2 linked regions of the Alicycliphilus denitrificans K601 genome follow. The protein of the gene in region 1 interacts with the protein of each later gene in a pairwise test. Links are inferred from orthologs where the notes say so. Each region holds a gene or a part of one and is shown on either strand. Other genes may lie near its edges.

Evidence for each region. Proteins that work in one complex are often made in the same cells at the same time.
Region 2: the proteins of rlmN (region 1) and ftsZ interact in binary tests that used the Escherichia coli proteins (3 or more experiments, as listed by UniProt). The link is inferred for Alicycliphilus denitrificans K601 from one-to-one orthologs.

What each region holds. Positions count from the first base shown.
Region 1 is NC_015422.1:1,483,218-1,488,605, forward strand. Bases 1-2,781 are described here. They hold rlmN (dual-specificity RNA methyltransferase RlmN), read left to right. Parts: upstream 1-719; coding sequence 720-1,844; downstream 1,845-2,781. Other genes in these bases: ALIDE2_RS07010 (pseudouridine synthase), read left to right, coding at 1-128; ndk (nucleoside-diphosphate kinase), read left to right, coding at 207-632; pilW (type IV pilus biogenesis/stability protein PilW), read left to right, coding at 1,866-2,693; ALIDE2_RS07030 (helix-turn-helix domain-containing protein), read left to right, coding at 2,686-2,781. Outside these bases: more of ALIDE2_RS07030, read left to right, coding at 2,782-3,582; ispG (flavodoxin-dependent (E)-4-hydroxy-3-methylbut-2-enyl-diphosphate synthase), read left to right, coding at 3,583-4,857; hisS (histidine--tRNA ligase), read left to right, coding at 4,941-5,388.
Region 2 is NC_015422.1:4,223,146-4,228,602, forward strand. The notes cover bases 756-3,605. They hold ftsZ (cell division protein FtsZ), read right to left. Parts: upstream 2,866-3,605; coding sequence 1,645-2,865; downstream 756-1,644. Other genes in these bases: ALIDE2_RS20090 (acyl-CoA dehydrogenase family protein), read left to right, coding at 756-1,564; ftsA (cell division protein FtsA), read right to left, coding at 3,037-3,605. In the rest of the region: ALIDE2_RS20085 (tripartite tricarboxylate transporter substrate binding protein), read left to right, coding at 1-361; more of ALIDE2_RS20090, read left to right, coding at 365-755; more of ftsA, read right to left, coding at 3,606-4,266; ALIDE2_RS20105 (cell division protein FtsQ/DivIB), read right to left, coding at 4,272-5,144; ALIDE2_RS20110 (D-alanine--D-alanine ligase), read right to left, coding at 5,149-5,457. UniProt on the Escherichia coli protein: Essential cell division protein that forms a contractile ring structure (Z ring) at the future cell division site. The regulation of the ring assembly controls the timing and the location of cell division.

The DNA of each region.
Region 1 (5,388 bases):
GGCGCTCGTCCGGCAGCTCACAGCCCGATCCGATGAAGACCTCGGTGGGGTACATCGGCGCCGACAGCTTCTCGCGCCATCGCCAGCAGCAGCAACGCGGCGGGGGCTCGCGCCGCGGCGGGCGCTAGGGGTTTGACGGCACGCTAAAATTAACGGTTTTGCCCGCGAGGCAAAAAATACCGCAACACTCTCTCTAGGAAAACCAAATGGCTATCGAACGCACCCTTTCCATCATCAAGCCCGACGCAGTCGCCAAGAACGTGATCGGCCAGATCTACGCCCGTTTCGAGGCTGCCGGCCTGAAGATCGCCGCTGCCCGCATGATCCACCTCTCGCGCGCCGAGGCCGAGCAGTTCTATGCCGTGCACAAGGAGCGCCCTTTCTTCAAGGATCTGGTGGACTTCATGATCTCCGGCCCCGTGATGGTGCAGGTGCTGGAGGGCGAGAACGCCATCCTGAAGAACCGCGAGCTCATGGGCGCGACGGACCCCAAGAAGGCCGAGGCCGGCACAATCCGCGCCGATTTCGCCGACAGCATCGACGCCAACGCAGTGCATGGCTCCGACGCCGCGGAGACCGCCCAGGTCGAAGTGGCCTTCTTCTTCCCTGGCCTGAACGTCTACGCGCGCTGATGCAGTGGTTCCGTGCGCAGGGTGAGGCCATGGCCGGCCTTGCCGCGCGCGGGGCGCACCATGTGGGCGTGGACATGCGATGACGTTATGACCACGAACCTTCTGGACCTGGACCTGGACGCCATGGCCGCTTTCTGCGAGCGGCTGGGAGAGAAGCGTTTCCGGGCCACGCAACTGTTCCGCTGGATCCACCAGCGTGGCGCGAGCGACTTCGACCAGATGAGCGATCTGGCCAAGTCCCTGCGCGAGAAGCTCAAGGGCTGCGCCCATGTGTCGGGCCTGCAGGCCATCAGCGAGCATGCCTCGGCGGATGGCACGGTGAAGTGGCTGTTCGACGTGGGCGGCGGCAATGCCGTGGAGACGGTCTTCATCCCCGAGGACGACCGCGGCACCCTGTGCATCTCCTCGCAGGCGGGTTGTGCCGTCGGCTGCCGCTTCTGCTCCACGGGGCACCAGGGGTTCAGCCGCAACCTGACCACGGGCGAGATCGTTGCCCAGCTCTGGCATGCCGAGCACGTCCTGCGTCAGCGCCGCGGCGATGGCGAGCGCGTGATTTCCAACGTCGTGATGATGGGCATGGGTGAGCCGCTGCAGAACTACTCGGCCCTGGTGCCGGCGCTGCGCATCATGCTCGACGACCATGGCTACGGCCTGTCGCGCCGCAGGGTGACCGTGTCCACTTCGGGCGTGGTGCCCATGATGGACCGCCTGGGCCGGGACTGCCCTGTGGCGCTGGCCGTGTCCCTGCATGCGCCCAATGACGAGCTGCGCGACAACCTGGTGCCGCTCAATCGCAAGTACCCGTTGCAAGAGCTGCTGGCGGCCTGCCGGCGCTATCTGGAGCACGCGCCGCGTGACTTCATCACCTTCGAGTACTGCATGCTCGACGGCGTGAACGACCAGCCCGAGCATGCGCGCGAGCTGATAGCGCTCGTGAGCCGCAAGGCGGCGGACGGCGGCGTGTCCTGCAAGTTCAACCTGATTCCGTTCAACCCGTTTCCCGCATCGGGCCTGCGCCGCTCTCCTGCGGTGGCGGTGTCGGCGTTTGCCAAGCTGCTCTCCGATGCCGGCATCGTCACCACGGTGCGCAAGACGCGTGGCGACGATATCGATGCGGCCTGCGGCCAACTGGCCGGTGACGTCAAGGACCGGACGCGGGTCGGCGAGCGCATGGCCAGGCTGCGGACCATCGAGATCAAGCCGATTACCTGAGTCAACGAAGAGAGGCAATTCATGACGGTGTGGCGCACGGATCGAGGTCGGGCAGGGCGTTGGCTGTTGGCCGCCTGTGTTGCGGCGGCCGTACTGGCCGCTCTGGCGGGTTGCGCCCATCGGGCGGCGGACCCCGGGGCCAGTGAGCCGGTGGCGGGCTCCGGCGGCGAGACGGACGTGCGGCGGCGCGCACGCATCCGGCTGGAGCTGGCAGCCAACTACATGCAGATGGGGCAGACGGCGGTCGCGCTGGACGAGGTGCGCCAGGCGCTTGCCACGGACCCCGGCTACGCCGATGCCTACCACTTGCGCGGGCTGGTGTACATGAGCATGGGGGACCTGGCGCTTGCCGAGGACAGCCTCAAGCGCGCCCAGGCCATGAAGCCGGCCGACCCGGACATCATGCACAACTACGGCTGGCTGCAGTGCCAGCGTCAGCAGTACGAGCAGGCCAACCAGCTGTTCGAGCGCGCCCTGGCCACGCCCACTTATGCCGCGCGCAGCAAGACCCTGATGTCCCAGGGCTTGTGCTACCAGCGCGCCGGCCGCGCGGCCGACGCCGAGCAGACCCTGCTGCGCGCGTACGAGATCGATGCCGGCAACCCGGTCGTGGGCTACCACTTGGCCTCCATCATGCTGGCGCGCGCAGAGGCCAAGCGGGCGCAGTTCTACATCCGCCGCGTCAACAATGGCGAGTTCGCCAATGCGCAGTCTCTTTGGCTGGGCATCAAGGTGGAGCGCGCGCTTGGCGACTCGGTGGCCATGCGGCAATTGGGCGATCAGCTGCACAAGCGCTTCCCCGATGCCAAGGAAACATCGGCATTCGACAGAGGGGCATTCCATGAGTGAGTCGATGGCGACACATGACGCAGACCATTCGGCGCCGGCCGCCGGCGAGTCGGCCGGCGTCCTGCTGCGGCGATTGCGCGAATCCGCAGGCGTGCACATCGGTGCGCTGGCTGCCGCCCTGAAGGTGCCCGTGGCCAAGCTCCAGGCGCTGGAGGCCGACGACCAGGACGCATTTCCCGATGTCGTTTTCATGCGCGCGCTGGCATCGAGCGTGTGCCGGACCTTGAAGGTCGATGCCGCCCCCGTCCTGGCGCTGTTGCCCCAGGGCCGCCCCGCCCAGCTTCCGCCGGACAAGGGCATCAATGCCTCGTTCAAGGACCCGATTCGCCGGGGCGGCAAGGGCGTTTCCCTGGAGCAGCCCAGGTCGCGCCTGGTGGGCATTGCCGCGCTGGTGCTGCTCGCCGCTGCCCTGGCCATGGCATTCCTGCCCCTCGGCACGAGCGACAAGAGCGGCGAGGCCGAGCCCGCCGCGCAGCCGCCGCAGCAGGTGGCGCCGACACAGGACGCCCGGGAGCCCGGGGACGCGGCAGCCGGGCAGCCCGGCCCGGCCGCGACGCAGGAGGTGCCGGCCGCGCAGGCGCCGGCGGTGCCCGGGCCCGCGCGCGCTGCGGCCTCCGCTGACGATGCGCCCGCCGCCCAGGCACCGGAGCCCGAGGGGGTGCTCGTCATCCGTGCGCGCGCCGAGTCCTGGGTGCAGGTGCGCAATGGCGCCGGCCGCGTGGTGCTGCAGAAGGCCATGGCCGCCGGCGAGAACTATTCCGCCGAGGGTCCATCGCCATGGAGCGTGGTGGTCGGCAAGGCCGATGCGACCGACGTCATCGTGCGCGGCCAGCCCATGGACCTGAAGGCCATCGCGCGCGAAAACGTGGCGCGTTTCGAGGTGAAGTGAATGAACATGCCTGACACAGCAGCACCCATTGCCATGGTGGCGCCCCTGGCGCGCCGCTCGCGCCAGGCGCGCATCGTCTGGGGCAGCCGCGTCGTCACGGTGGGCGGCGACGCGCCGGTGCGCGTGCAGTCCATGACCAATACCGACACGGTGGATGCGATCGGCACGGCCATCCAGGTCAAGGAGTTGGCGCAGGCCGGCTCCGAGTTCGTGCGCATCACGGTGAACACGCCGGAGGCCGCCGCGGCCGTGCCCTACATCCGCGAGCAGCTCGACCGCATGGGCGAGAGCGTGCCCCTGGTAGGCGACTTCCACTACAACGGCCACCGCCTGCTGACCGAGTTCCCGGACTGCGCGCAGGCGCTGTCCAAGTACCGCATCAACCCCGGCAACGTGGGCAAGGGCGACAAGCGCGACAAGCAGTTCGGCCAGATGATCGAGGCGGCGATGCGGTGGGACAAGGCCGTGCGCATAGGTGTCAACTGGGGCAGCCTGGACCAGGAGCTGCTGGCCGATCTGATGGACGCCAACAGCCAGCGGGCCGAGCCCTGGGACGCGCGCCAGGTCATGTACGAGGCTCTGATCACCTCGGCCATCGAATCGGCGCGCCGCGCCGAGGCCATGGGCCTCGCGGGCGAGCAGATCATCCTCTCGTGCAAGGTCAGCGGCGTGCAAGACCTGATCGCCGTGTACCGCGAACTGGCCCGGCGCTGCGACTACGCGCTGCACCTGGGCCTGACCGAGGCCGGCATGGGCACCAAGGGCATCGTGGCCTCGACCACGGCGCTGTCCATCCTGCTGCAGGAGGGCATAGGCGACACGATCCGCGTGTCTCTCACGCCCCAGCCTGGCGAGGCGCGCACCCAGGAGGTGGTCGTGGCCGCCGAGATCCTGCAGTCGCTGGGGCTGCGCGCCTTCGTGCCCAGCGTGACCGCCTGCCCCGGCTGCGGGCGCACCACCAGCACCACCTTCCAGGAACTGGCCAAGCAGATCGACGACTACCTGCGCGCGCAAATGCCCGTGTGGCGCCTGCGCTACCCCGGCGTGGAGCGGCTCAAGGTGGCGGTCATGGGCTGCATCGTCAACGGCCCGGGCGAGAGCAAGCATGCCGACATCGGCATCAGCCTGCCGGGCACTGGCGAGGCGCCCGCGGCGCCCGTGTTCATCGACGGCGAGAAGGCGCTGACCCTGCGTGGGGACAACATCGCCCGGGAGTTCCAGGACATCGTCAACGACTACATCGCCAAGCGCTTCGGGGCGGGCGCCGACGCGTAGTGGTGCAATAAAAACAATAGCTGCTAACGCTTGCTGGATAAGCGCTGGGGGCTAATTTCATTCAAATAGAAGATCTACACAAGATGCAGAAGCTGGTTGCCATCAAGGGCATGAACGACATCCTGCCGCCCGAGTCAGCGCGCTGGGAATGGCTGGAGGACACGGTGCGCACGCTGATGGCGCGCTACGCCTACCGCAACATCCGTACCCCCATCGTCGAGCCCACGCCGCTGTTCGTGCGCGGCCTGGGCGAGGTGACCGACATCGTCGAGAAGGAGATGTACTCCTTCGAGGACCGCCTCAACGGCGAGCAGCTCACGCTGCGCCCCGAGGCCACGGCCGGCGTGGTGCGCGCCGTGGTCGAGCATTCGATGCTGTACGACGGCGGCAAGCGCCTGTACTACATGGGCCCCATGTTCCGCCACGAGCGGCCCCAGCGCGGGCGCTACCGCCAGTTCCACCAGATCGGCGCCGAGGCCCTGGGCTTCCCGGGTGCCGAGGCCGATGCCGAGATCATCCTGCTCGCCCACG
Region 2 (5,457 bases), 2.7 Mb from region 1 along the record:
CTTCATGGCCCAGACCGCGGAGTGGGTGCCGTATGTGTGCGACGGGCGCCTGCGCCTGCTGTCGGTCTTCACCGGCGAGCGCATCAAGGGCTTCGATGCGCCGACCCTCAAGGAGCTGGGGTACGACCTCGTCGCCCCCAGCATCCTGGGCATCGCGGGGCCCGCAAGAATGGACGCGGCCATCGTGAAGAAGCTGCAGGACGCTTTCCACAAGGCGATCCAGACGGCCGAGTTCCAAAGCTGCGCGGACCAGTTCGGCCTGAAGCCCGACTTCAAGGACTCTGCGGCCTTCGGGGCGTTCCTGAAGGACACGCTGGCCGGCTGGACGCCGCTGCTCAGGCAATTCGCAAGCAAGGAATGAACGATGACCACCCAACACACCCAGAGCTCCCCCGCCTGGCTCGAATGGCCATTTCTCGACGATGGCCATCGCCGGCTCGCCGTGGAGCTTGATGCCTGGTGCCAGGACCACCTGCAGCACATCGACGAGACCGATCTGCATGCCGCGTGCCGAGCCCTGGTTTCCGCGCTCGGGCAAGACGGCTGGCTGCGGTACTGCGTCGTCGCGGGCGACAAGGGCCAGTTCGGCGGCCAGGCGGCCGAGCTGGACTCCCGCAGCCTGTGCATCATCCGGGAGACCCTGGCACGCCACCATGCCCTGGCGGACTTCGCATTCGCCATGCAGGGGCTGGGCAGCGGCACCATCTCCCTTGCGGGCAGCGATGCACAGAAGGCCGCCTATCTGCCGGCGGTGGCCCGGGGCACGAAGATCGGCGCGTTCGCACTGTCCGAGCCCGACGCCGGCTCGGACGTGGCCGCGCTGTCGTGCAGGGCCGAAGCCGATGGCGACGGCTACGTGCTCAACGGCAGCAAGACCTGGATCTCCAACGGAGGGCTCGCGGATTTCTACTGCGTGTTCGCGCGCACGCAGGCCGACGCGGGTTCACGCGGCATTTCCGCCTTCATCGTGGATGCCGGTACCGCGGGCCTGAGCGTGGACGACTCCATCAGCGTGATCTCGCCCCACCCGCTGGCCTCGCTCCACTTCGAGAACTGCAGGGTTCCTCGAAGCTGCATGCTGGGGCCACCCGACCAGGGGTTCAAGCTGGCCATGCGCTCGCTCGACATTTTCCGTGCCTCGGTTGCCGCCGCGGCCATCGGCTTTGCGCGCCGGGCGATGCAGGAAGGCCTGCAGCACGCCACCCGGCGCAGGATGTTCGGGCAGACGCTGGCGGACTTCCAGCTGACGCAGGCCGCCTTCGGGGACATGGCCACGGCCATAGACCAGAGCGCCCTGCTCACCTACAGGGCCGCGTGGGTGCGTGACGTGCAAAAGCGCGCATCCACCGCGGAAACGGCAATGGCAAAAATGGCAGCCACCGAGTCGGCGCAGCAGGTGATAGACCGTGCGCTGCAAATGTTCGGCGGCAAGGGCGTGACCGTGGGCAATCCGCTCGAACGCCTTTACCGGGACATCCGCTCGCTGCGCATCTACGAAGGCGCGACGGAGGTCCAAAAGCTCATCATCAGCCGGGAGGTGCTCAGGCCCTTCGCGCCGCATTGAGCCGGCGGCCGTGCGCCCAACAAAAAACCGGTGCCATGGCACCGGTTTTTTTCTGGGCCGCGGGCGTTGCCGCCGCGTGGTCAATCCGCCTGCTTGCGCAGGAACGCGGGGATCTCCAGCTCGTCCATGCCGCCCGAGGACAGCGCGTCCACGCGCGCCGTGGCCGCCGTGCGGGTGCTGCGCCAGACGCTGGGCACCTGCATGTTGCCGTACTCGGCCTGGGCCGCGCCGCCGAGCACGCCGCCCGGCATGGCGGCGCCCGCCATGGGCATCTGGTAGGCCACGTTGTCGGTGCCGGTGCGCAGGGACTGCACCACCTGCATGGTCTGGCGGCGCGCGTTCTGGCGCGACAGGCCCGTGGCCACCACCGTCACGCGGATGTCGTCGCCCAGGCTGTCGTCGTAGGCGGCGCCGAAGATGACGTGCGCGTCGGGCGAGGCGTAGGCGTTGATGGTGTTCATCGCCAGGCGCGACTCGGACAGCTTGAGGCTGCCCTTGCTGGCCGTGACCAGCACCAGCACGCCCTTGGCGCCCGAGAGGTCGATGCCTTCGAGCAGCGGGCAGGCGATGGCCTGCTCGGCCGCGATGCGCGCACGGTCGGGGCCGCTGGCCGTGGCCGTGCCCATCATGGCCTTGCCGGGTTCGCCCATCACGGTGCGCACGTCCTCGAAGTCCACGTTCACCTGGCCGTACTCGTTGATGATCTCGGCGATGCCGCCCACGGCGTTCTTGAGCACGTCGTTGGCGTGAGCGAAGGCCTCGTCCTGGGTGATGTCGTCGCCCAGCACTTCGAGCAGCTTCTCGTTGAGCACCACGATCAGCGAATCGACGTTGGCCTCCAGCTCGGCCAGGCCCTCGTCGGCGTTCTTCATGCGGCGGCCGCCCTCCCAGTCGAAGGGCTTGGTGACCACGCCCACGGTGAGGATGCCCATCTCCTTGGCCACGCGCGCGATCACGGGCGCGGCGCCCGTGCCCGTGCCACCACCCATGCCGGCGGTGATGAACAGCATGTGCGCACCGGCAATGGCCTGGCGGATGTCCTCCTGCGCGGCCTCGGCGGCCTCGCGGCCCTTGTCGGGCTTGCTGCCGGCGCCCAGGCCGTTGCTGCCCAGCTGGATGGTGCGGTGCGCCGTGCTGCGCGAGAGCGCCTGGGAGTCGGTGTTCGCGCAGACGAACTCCACGCCCTGCACGCTGCGCGCGATCATGTGCGCGACGGCGTTGCCGCCGCCACCGCCGACACCGATCACCTTGATCTGCGTGCCCTGGTTGAACTCTTCGGACTCGATCATTTCGATGGTCATGATGCTGCTCCTGAAACTTCCGTTGTGATATGCAATTGCCAAAGGTTTGTGCGTGTTCCTGTCCTGTGACGGGTCGTCCCGCCGGGGGGCGGAGCGGTACTTCGCCATCGCCCCCGCTTCCTGCGGGGCGGGCCGGCGCGCGCGAGCCAGAGCAGTGGGGCCGTCGTCATCTCAGAAATTCCCCACGATGAAGTCCTTGAAGCGGCCGAAGGCGGTCTTCACCGAACCGCTCTTGGCCGCCACCTTGAAGCCGCGCAGCCGCGCCAGGCGCGCCTCTTCGAGCAGGCCCATGACGGTGGCCGCGCGCGGCTGGGCGATCATGTCGGCCAGCGCGCTCGAATACTTCGGCAGGCCGCGGCGCACGGGCTTGAGGAAGATGTCCTCGCCCAGCTCGACCATGCCCGGCATGACCGAGCTGCCGCCCGTGAGCACGATGCCCGAGGACAGCACCTCCTCGTAGCCCGACTCGCGGATCACCTGCTGCACCAGCGAGAAGATCTCTTCCACGCGCGGCTCGATGACGCCGGCCAGCGCCTGCTTGCTCAGCATGCGCGGGCTGCGGTCGCCCAGGCCCGGCACCTCCACCTGCGCCTCGGGGTCGGCCAGCAGCTGCTTGGCGTAGCCGCTTTCCACCTTGATGTCCTCGGCGTCCTTGGTCGGCGTGCGCAGCGCCATGGCGATGTCGCTCGTGATCAGGTCGCCCGCGATCGGCAGCACGGCCGTGTGGCGGATCGCGCCGCCGGTGAAGATGGCCACGTCGGTGGTGCCCGCGCCGATGTCGACCACGGCCACGCCCAGCTCGCGCTCGTCGTCGGTGAGCACAGCCTGGCTGCTGGCCAGCGGGTTGAGCATGAGCTGCTCGACCTCCAGGCCGCAGCGGCGCACGCACTTGATGATGTTCTCGGCCGCGCTCTGCGCGCCGGTCACGATGTGGATCTTGGCCTCCAGGCGGATGCCGCTCATGCCGATGGGCTCCTTCACGTCCTGCCCGTCGATCACGAATTCCTGCGGCTCCACCAAGAGCAGGCGCTGGTCGCTGGAGATGTTGATGGCCTTGGCCGTCTCCACCACGCGCGCCACGTCGGCCGGCGTGACCTCCTTGTCCTTCACCGCCACCATGCCGCTGGAGTTGAGCCCGCGGATGTGGCTGCCGGTGATGCCGGTGTAGACGCGCTGGATCTTGCAGTCAGCCATCAGCTCGGCCTCCTTGAGGGCCTGCTGGATGCTCTGCACCGTGGCGTCGATGTTCACCACCACGCCGCGCTTGAGGCCGTTGCTGGGCGCCACGCCCAGGCCGGCGAGCTTGAGCTCGCCGCCCGGCATCACCTCGGCCACCACGGCCATGACCTTGGCGGTGCCGATGTCCAGCCCCACGACCACGTCTTTGTATTCTCTTGCCATAGTTCTCAGTCCTGCCCTCGGTTGTTCTTTGCTGCCGCGCGCGCGCGTGCCGCCGCGCGCGCCGCCGCCTTGCGCTCCGCCTCGCGCTGGGCGGCCACGCGCTGCGCCTCGGTGGCCACCGTGGTCACCCCGCGCAAGCGCAGCGCGTAGCCGTCCGCATAGCGCAGGTCGGCGTATTCCAGCGCGTCCACGCCGCGCCCCTGCTGCCTGGCCACGCCGGGCAAGGTGCTCACCAGGCGGCGCGCGCGGTCGAGCACCAGGTCCTGCGTGCCGCTGCCCAGCTCCAGCACGGCGCCGCCGGCCAGGGCGACGCGCCAGCCGCCGTTGCCCGTGAGCTCCAGCGTGTCGATGCCCGCGCCCAGCGGCTCCAGCACGGGCGCCAGGCGCCGGACCATGTCCAGCATCTCGGCGGACCGCCCGGGCGCGCCCAGCAGGCGCGGCAGGCCGTCCTGCTCCACGTCGTCGGCATCGGCCTCGAAGACCTCGCCCTGGCTGTCGACCAGCGTGGCGCTGCCCTCGGGGCCCCAGTAGGCTGCCACGTCGTGCTCCTGCAGCTGCACGCGCAGGCCGCTCGGGAATTCGCGGCGCACATGGGCGCTGCGCACCCAGGGCACCTGCTCGAAGGCGCGGCGCGCGGCCTCCAGGTCCACGGTGAAGAAGTTGCCCACGAGCTGCGGCGCCACGTTGGCGCGCAGGCTCAGGGCGCTGGTGTGCACCAGATCGCCCTCGACGGCGATGTGCCCGATCGCGAACGCGGGCTGGCGCAGCAGCCACGCGCCGCCCGCCACCAGCACGCCCACGACGCAGCCCACGAACAGGACCGTGGCGGTCATGTTCATGAGGCGTACGTCCAGCGGTGTGGGCAGCGTGGCGTTCATGTGGTCACTTCCCCTGCAATGCGTCCAGCGACGCGCTGGCCAGGATGCGCAGGCACAGGTCGGGGTAGCTGATGCCGCTGGCCTTGGCCGACATGGGCACGAGCGAGTGGCCGGTCATGCCGGGAGAGGTGTTGATCTCCAGCAGAAAGGGCTTGCGGTCGCTCTTACGGACCATGATGTCGGCGCGCGCCCAGCCGCGGCAGCCCAGGGTGCGGTAGGCCTGAACCACGATGCGCCGGATCTCCCGCTCCTCGGCCTCCGGCAGGCCGCTCGGGCAGTGGTACTGCGTGACGTCGGTGAAGTACTTGTTCTG